DNA from 2 places in the Halopseudomonas sp. MFKK-1 genome. Region 1 is predicted to be linked to the other one. Evidence: predicted binding sites of a transcription regulator. Region 1 holds the regulator's gene; the other holds the start of a gene.
What was found. Region 1 encodes LexA, which represses DNA repair genes until DNA is damaged. Its sites were predicted from a motif close to CTGTNTNNNNANACAG; they were not measured.

Region 1 (4,209 bases):
CAACAACTGCCTGTCCTCTGCTTCCAGCCAAAGGCCAGGCAGATCCAGCATCAAGGCACCCTGTTTCAATATTGCTTCTCCTGAAAACGACAGCGCATCATCACTGCGCGTCAATCTGAACGCTACAACCGACCGGCGTGCGCTCGAACAGTTCCAGCATGTCGGCATTACGCAGACGAATGCAGCCATGGGACAGCGGCGCACCCATCGGCTGATCGTCGCCGGTACCATGCAGATAGATATAGCGGCGCTGAGAATCAACCCGGCCACCGCGGTTGAATCCGACCTGCTCACCGCAGAGCCAGAGAATTCGGGTCAAAATCCAGTCACGCTCGGGAAATTGCTCCGCCAGCGCCCGGGTCCATACCTCCCCGGTGGGACGCCGGCCGATGAACACGGCACCCAGCGGCTGACCATCGCCGATTCGAGCGCGCACCCGATGGGCGCCGCGCGGCGTGCAGCCAGACCCTTCCTGCTCGCCAGGGCCATTAAGCGCTGTGGATACGGCATAACGACAGACAACCTCGCCAGCGCAGAAGCCAACCAGGGTCTGATCGTTCAGGGAAATATGAATATGATCGAGCTGCATGTCACCTCCAGCGCTGCGCACACCTTAGCGGACAGCGCAGCGGAGGTAAATGCAGGTTACAGCGCCATCGCCTCGGGCCGGCTCAACGTCGCGCTCTCGGCGCGCATTCCGGCTGCCAGGAACGGAACCATCAGCCGCAACACATCGTCGACCGGACGCGGCTCGCCCAGCTCCGCCTCCGCAATCGCACGCAGCGCCTTCATGCTGGACATGGTGAAGGCCGCGCTGCCGAGCATAAAGTGAACGCGCCAGAACAGCTCCTGCGGAGGGATGCCCGGCACAGCACTGACCAGAAGCTGCATATAACGCTGAAATACCTTGCCATACACCTCGCTGAGGTATTTGCGCAGATGGCCCTGGCTCTGGTTGAATGCGAGCCCTAGCAACCGCATGAAGGTTGAGAGGTCATGGCCGTTGCGCGGCTTCACTGCCAGCGCCTGCTGAACCAGCATTTCGAGCAGAACCTCAAGACTGGGTGGCGCGCCCTTGTCACGCGACTCGCGCAGATCCAGTTCCTTCTCAAGGCTGCTGACGAAGGGGTCCAAGAACCGGACGAACACGGCCTGAATCAATGCCTTCTTTGAGCCAAAATGGTAGTTGACCGCGGCCAGATTGACGCCTGCCTTGCTGGTGATCAGACGTAGAGAGGTTTCCGCGAAACCCTTTTCGGCAAAAAGCTGTTCTGCGGCGTCAAGTATTCGCTTGACCGTGTCGGACTGCGCCATGCGCTCCCCCAAGTGAGGCAAACATTCGTTTCAAACATACGTTTAAAACGATTTTAGTGTCAACCCCAGACTACCTCCCCGCCCACGTAAATCCCATCCTCCCTTTGGCAAACCGGTGAACAGCGACACGAAAATTAGGGGTTGCCGGAGCAAAACAACTGTATATAATCTCAGTTACTGGATAAAAACACAGGCAACCCGCCATGCAGAAACTTACCGCGCGACAACAGCAGGTTCTGGCGTTCATCAAGGAATACATGGACAGCAACGGCTACCCGCCGACGCGCGTCGATATTGCCAAGACTCTGGGCTTCAAGTCGCCCAACGCAGCCGAAGACCATCTGCGCGCCCTGGCCCGCAAGGGCGCTATCGAGATGATCCCCGGCGCCTCGCGCGGTATTCGCCTGCCGGAATCGGATAGCGAAGCCAGTGATGACCAGCTTCCGGTGATCGGTCAAGTGGCAGCCGGTGCGCCGATTCTGGCGCTTGAAAATATCGAAGACCATTGCCGTATCTCCCCCGACTTTTTCACCCCCCGCGCCGACTACCTTCTGCGGGTCCATGGGGAAAGCATGAAAGACATCGGCATCATGGACGGCGACCTGCTGGCAGTACACCGTACCAGCGAAGTCCGTAACGGGCAGGTCGTAGTGGCCCGCATAGGAGAAGAAGTCACGGTAAAACGCTTTCAGCGCCAGGGCCGCAAGGTCTCGCTGATTGCAGAAAACCCGGACTTCAGGCCGATTGAGATCGACCTTGCAGAACAGGAACTTACCATTGAAGGTTTAAGCGTCGGAGTTATCCGCCGCTGAGGAGCTGATCATGCAGTACGCCCGCACCGAGCAACAGACCCTGACCCAGACCGACCTGTTTCACAACGCCCTGATGGCAACACGCCTGAAGCACCGTGCCTTTGCGCAGCCAGCACAGGCACTGCCGCAGGATGATGAACAGGATGGCAGTTACAGCGAGATGACCCTGCATGGCAGCGCCCGCCAGTGCCTGCAGTGGCTGGCCCCGGTGCTGCGCGAACTGAGCCAGAAAGACAGCCGGCGCTGGCTTACCCTGATCGACCCGCCCGCTGCACTCAGCCAGCAATGGCTTCGCGGCGCCAACCTCGACCCTCAACGCATCATGATCGTGCGCTCCAAGGCCGGCATGGACAGCCTCAAACTCTGCTGCGACCTGCTCAGGATGGGCGGCAGCCATACCGTTGTCAGCTGGCTTGATCACGACAGCTGCATTGCCCCGCGCCTGGAACGAGCGGCCCAGGCCGGCCGCTGCCACAGCCTGAACGTCCATCTGGGCTGAAAACAGATACAAAAAAGGCCAGCTCAATGCTGGCCTTTGAACTATCGCGGTGTCGATTAATGCAGGACACGGCTTTCAGGGATGGCGTCGCCGTCGTCATCCTCATCCATCATCTGGCCAGCGGCCTGCATACCGGCACTGATCATCGCCTTGGCAACTTCAATATAGCTTTCCTGCAGATATTCCCGCGCATCGCGGGAAAACTCGATCACCACCAACGGCTCACCCTCTTCGTCGGAACGGCGCAGAGCAACCTTGCCATTGGCGAGCTCGACGATTTCAAGGAAGGGTGAAGGCATTGCGGATATCTCCTGTCTGAACTGCGCGCAGTGTAACACAGCGCCGTACTCACGGCATCCGCGATACCGCCTTCACCATTCCTGCATGCCGTCGCGATAGGCACGTACGCGACGGGAAACCTCCTGCAGGGCTTCCTCGGCTTGCACACTGGTCCACTCGGTGACCGGCGTGGCACTGGTGGCAATCAGCGAGTTGGTCGAGTTGTCGACCGGCTGCGGCGGTGCCTGCAATCGCTGCCAGGCGGCAATGACACCGGCCAACCAGGTACCAGCGCTGTCAGCCAGCTCGGTGAGTTCCGCCAGCTCGGGACCGGGAAACCGACTGACTACCGCGGGTACCAGCACCGATTCGACCTGACGCGCATCAACCAGCGGCCAGCGGTACCGGTCTGCCACCTCATGAATCAGCGCCAATACGCCCCGGTAGAGATGAAAGACCGCATGCTCACGATGATACTGCGCCTGCGTCAGTGCATCGATCGCGTCGCTCTGCTCTGCCTGCTGCCAGGACTCGATCGCACGGCGGGCAAAATACAACGCCTGATTGGTGCGGGTATAGACTTCATTAGCCATAGTTGCCTGCCTTACCGCTTGGCCTTCTTGCTGCGGCCGTCATCCACCGACCACTGCTTGCCATCATGGAAAGCCCGCCATCCTGTGGGCTTACCCTCAACTTCGGTCTGCACGTACTGCTCCTTGGTCTTGCGGCTGTAGCGCACGACAGTCGGATTGCCGTCAGGATCAGCCACCGGCGCATCCAGCAGGAAGTGGTATTTCGGATCAATCTCCGCCTTGTGCGGAATCAGCTCCTTGACCAGAGGCGCCCGGGTTTCCCGGTTTTTCGGGAACTGGCTTGCAGCCAGGAACAGGCCGGAAGCACCGTCGCGCAGTACGTATACATCATCAACCTTTTCACACTTGAGTTCCGGCATCGGCACCGGATCCGCTTTCGGCGGCGCGGCCTCACCGTTACGCAGCAGCTTGCGGGTGTTCTTGCACTCGCTGTTGGTACAGCCGAAATACTTGCCGAAACGGCCGGTCTTGAGCTGCATTTCGCTGCCGCACTTGTCGCACTCAAGGGTTGGACCGTCATAGCCCTTGATCTTGAACTGACCTGTCTCGATCTCGAAACCCGAGCAATCCGGGTTGTTACCACAGACATGCAACTTGCGCCGCTCGTCGATCAGATAACTGTCCATCGCGGTGCCGCAGATAGCGCAACGATGCTTGCCACGCAGCACGCGAGACTCGCCTTCTTCGTCATCTGCCGCCACTTCATTGCCCG
Region 2 (4,209 bases), 400 kb from region 1:
CCGGAAAGGATGAGGCGGCACACAGCCTTCAGCAACGGCTGAATGCTGCCGGCGTCTACTGTGATTTTCAGCAGCACGAGGCGCTGCCGACCATCACCAAGCTGCGGGTCATGAGCCGCCACCAGCAACTGATTCGGCTTGATTTTGAAGAGCGCTTTGACACCGACGCCGATGCGTTGCTGGCCTCGGTTCGCGGTCTGCTGGACAAGGTCAAGGTGATGATCCTGTCGGACTACGGCAAGGGCGCGCTGGTCAATCATCAGGCGCTGATTGCTGCAGCCCGCGAGCGCGGTATTCCGGTGCTAGCTGACCCCAAGGGCAGTGATTTCTCCATTTACCGTGGCGCCAGCCTGATTACCCCGAATCTGTCCGAGTTTGAAGCGGTGGTCGGTCACTGCGCGAGTGAGCAGGAGCTGGTCGACAAGGGCCTGGCGCTGATTGAGGAGCTGGACCTGGGCGCGTTGCTGGTCACCCGCAGCGAACAGGGCATGACGCTGCTGCGCAAGGGTGAGGGTGCATTGCACCTGCCCGCGCGGGCGCGTGAAGTGTTTGATGTGACCGGCGCGGGCGATACCGTGATCTCTACCCTGGCGGCGGCGCTGGCGGCGGGCGAGGATCTGCCCCTGGCCGTCGCACTGGCCAACCTGGCGGCAGGTATTGTGGTCGGCAAGCTTGGCACGGCGGCGATCAGTGCGCCGGAGCTGCGTCGTGCCGTGCAGCAGGCGCAGGGCAGCGGTCGCGGAGTGCTGGGTGTCGAGCAATTGCTGCAGGCATTGGATGATGCCCGTGCCCACGGCGAGAAGGTGGTCTTTACCAATGGCTGCTTCGACATTATCCACGCCGGTCACGTTGGCTATCTGGAAGAGGCGCGCGCGCTGGGCGACCGGCTGATTGTGGCGATCAATGATGATGCCTCGGTGACACGCCTCAAGGGGCCGGGCCGGCCGATCAACAGTGTCGAGCGCCGCATGACTGTGTTGGCGGGGCTTGGGGCGGTCGATTGGGTCATCAGTTTCAGCGAAGACACCCCTGAGCGGCTGCTTGAGCAGGTCAAGCCGGATGTGCTGGTCAAGGGTGGAGATTACAGCGTTGATCAGGTCGTTGGTGCGCCGATCGTGCAGGCCTACGGCGGTGAGGTAAAGGTGCTCAACTTTGTTGAAAGCTGTTCGACCACAGCCATTGTTGAAAAGATTCGCGAGCGTGACGACGGCTGATTAGCCCGGGTTAGCGCAGCAGCCGGGTTCTGCCTCAGAGGCTGTTTGTGCTGCTTGCCTTGCTCCACCCGGAGCGGGTTCATCAGGGCGCCCTGCGCTCTGCTTCTCTTGTGCCCTGACGGTGGCTTTCCACGCCATTGTCAGGGTGTCTGTTCTGAATGTCTTCCCTGACTTTTCTGCGCTGCCTCAAGCGCCGTTTGTCGTGCCTGCGTGTTTGCAATTGACCACCGCCATGCGAATAAATATGCTGTACGCATATACAGTATATTTCTGAGGTTTCCATGGGCGCAGTGGTCGCACTTGATCGGTTGCTGGAAACGCGCCGTGTCTGGCGCGGACGACAGCAGGGTGAGCCGCTTGCCGGGCAGCCAACCGGGCACGCGCAACTGGATGCGCTATTGCCCGGTGGTGGCTGGCAACTGGCCGCGCTGAACGAGATTTTGCTGGGCGCTCCCGGCAGTGGCGAGTTGCAGCTGCTGTGGCCACTGCTGGCGCGGCTGACCCAGGCCGGTGAACGGGTGGTGCTGGTCGGTGCGCCGGCAATTCCCTTTGCCCCGGCCTGGCAGGCTGCGGGTGTAGTGCTGGCGCAGGTATCGCTGCTGCAGGTCAGTGGTGCCGAGCGGCTCTGGGCGGCGGAGCAGTGCCTGCGCTCGGGGAGTTGTGGTGCGGTGCTGTGCTGGCCGGAGCAGGCCGATGACCGGGCGCTGCGACGGCTGCAGGTGGCGGCTGACAGCGGCCAGACGCTGGCCTTTGTGTTGCGCCATCGTCGTGCTGCCGATAACCCCTCACCGGCAGCGCTGCGTCTGCTGCTGGATAACCAGCCTCGGCAGTGGCGGGTTCTCAAGTGCCGCGGTGGCGTGCCTCCGGCACGGCCAGTCCCGGTAGCATTCTGAGGTCATCATGCGCTGGCTTTGCATTCTCTTTCCCCAGCTGGCTCTGGATGCGGTGTTGCGCAGTCGGGAGGACGCCAACGCGCCATTGGTTCTGCTCAGCGGGCCGCCGCAGCGACGGGTATTGCAGGCAGTTAACGAGTCGGCCCGTGCCCAAGGGCTGCGATCAGGACAAAGCCTGACCCACGCGCGCATGTTGCTGGAGCGCTTTGATACGGTTGAGCACGACCCGGCACAGACCGAGCATTGGCAGCAGTTTCTGGCCAGTTGGGCGTACGGCTTCAGTGGTCATGTGAGTCTGGATTTCCCCCGCACCCTGTTGCTGGAGGTGGCCTCCAGTTTGCGTCTGTTCGGTCCCTGGCCTGAACTTGAGCAGCGTCTGCGCGCCGAGCTGCAGGCGCTGGGCTTTCAGCATCGGCTGGTGCTGGCGCCCAACCCGTTGGCGGCCCGGGTGCTGACCAACGTGGCAGACGGACTGGCGGTAGACGAGCAGGCGCTGCAAGCCGAGCTTCAGCGTCTGCCGGTGGCGCGCAGCGGCCTGCCGGGCGAGCTGGTTGAGAGCCTGCAGCGCATGGGCTTGCGTCGCCTGCAGCAGGTGCTGGAATTGCCTCGTGACGGGCTAGCCAGGCGTTTTCCTCCCGGACTGCTGAGCTATCTGGATCAGCTTCAGGGGCATCACCCGCTGGCGCTCAGTTGCTACCAGCCGCCGGATCGGTTTCGTCAGCGCATCGAATTCAACTTTGACGTTGAGTCGAGCACCTCGCTGCTGTTCCCGCTGCGGCGCCTGATCAGTGATCTGGCGACCTTTCTGGCCGGGCGGGACTGTGGCGTGCAGCGCTTTGTGCTGCTGCTGGAGCACCGCCGCCAGCCGGCCAGTGAGGTGTCGGTCGGTTTGTTGGGCGCAGAGCGTGATGGCGAGCGGCTGTTTGAACTGGCGCGGGGGCGGCTGGAGCGGTTGGAGCTGGCCGCGCCGGTACAGGCGTTGACCCTGCTCGCCGAAGATCTGCCGCGCTTTGTACCGGCCGCAGCAGAGCTGTTCAGCAGTCGGCCGCAGCAGTCGCAGAGCTGGCTGCAGGTCTGTGAACGGCTGCGCTCACGCCTGGGCGACAGGGTCGTTCAGCCGCTGGCCGCGGTGGATGAGCACCGGCCCGAGCGCAGCTGGCTGGCGCAGGAGCGGGGCGACGCCGCTGCGCGACCGCCCGGGCCGCGGCCGGGCTGGCTGCTGGCCGAGCCGGAGTTGCTCAATGACCTGTTTCCGCGGGTGCTGGCCGGGCCGGAGCGGATCGAATCCGGCTGGTGGGATGGCGAGGACGTGCGGCGTGACTACTACCTGATCGAAACCCGCGACGGACGCCGGGCCTGGGCCTTTCATGCCGCCGGACGCCCCGGACCATTGTGGGTGCACGGATGGTTCGCATGAATGTGGGTTATGCCGAGCTGCATTGTCTCTCCAACTTCAGTTTTCAGCGCGGGGCGTCAAGCGCGCAGGAGCTGTTTGCCCGCGCCAGGCAGCATGGCTACGACGCCCTGGCGATTACGGACGAGGCCAGCCTGGCCGGCATAGTGCGTGCCTGGCAGGCAGCGCAGGAGTCCGGTATGAAGTTGATCGTCGGTAGCGAGGTTCAGCTTGAGGATGGCCCCAAGCTGGTGTTGCTGGTCGAGAACCTGACCGGCTACCAGAGCCTGTGCCGGCTGCTGACCCTTGCCCGCCGTCGTGCCGGAAAGGGTCAGTACTGTTTGCGGCTTGAGGACCTGACTGACGCGCTGGACGGCTTGCTGGGCCTGTGGCTGCCGCGCCACGGCCAGGATGAGGAGCACGGCCGGCAGCTGCAGCCGCTGCTGCCGGGGCGTCTGTGGCTGGCAGTCGAACTGCACCGCGGGCCGGATGATGCGCGCAAGCTGGATCAATTGCAGGGGCTGGCCGCGCGGCTTGGTCTGCCCTGTGTCGCCAGCGGTGACGTACACATGCATGTGCGCGGGCGGCGGGCGCTGCAGGATACCCTGACCGCGCTGCGCCACCACTGTACGGTGATGGAGGCGGGCAGTCGGCTGTTTGCCAATGGCGAGCGCCACTTGCGCAGTTTATCGGCGCTGGCCGCGATCTA

Region 2: a site for LexA is predicted at 1,462-1,477, ahead of imuA (translesion DNA synthesis-associated protein ImuA). Genes of this name have one in related genera too.

Annotation. Positions count from the first base shown of each region.
Region 1 covers NZ_CP114836.1:3,585,493-3,589,701, forward strand. The annotation lists gene nagZ (beta-N-acetylhexosaminidase) at 1-51, opposite strand, end outside; gene O5O48_RS16585 (L,D-transpeptidase) at 101-589, opposite strand; gene O5O48_RS16590 (TetR/AcrR family transcriptional regulator) at 646-1,314, opposite strand; gene lexA (transcriptional repressor LexA) at 1,518-2,126, shown strand; gene sulA (SOS-induced cell division inhibitor SulA) at 2,137-2,625, shown strand; gene O5O48_RS16605 (hypothetical protein) at 2,682-2,924, opposite strand; gene O5O48_RS16610 (DUF6586 family protein) at 2,997-3,497, opposite strand; gene topA (type I DNA topoisomerase) at 3,509-4,209, opposite strand, start outside.
Region 2 covers NZ_CP114836.1:149,900-154,108, reverse strand. The annotation lists gene hldE (bifunctional D-glycero-beta-D-manno-heptose-7-phosphate kinase/D-glycero-beta-D-manno-heptose 1-phosphate adenylyltransferase HldE) at 1-1,214, shown strand, start outside; gene imuA (translesion DNA synthesis-associated protein ImuA) at 1,496-2,107, shown strand; gene O5O48_RS00750 (Y-family DNA polymerase) at 2,115-3,524, shown strand; gene O5O48_RS00745 (error-prone DNA polymerase) at 3,500-4,209, shown strand, end outside.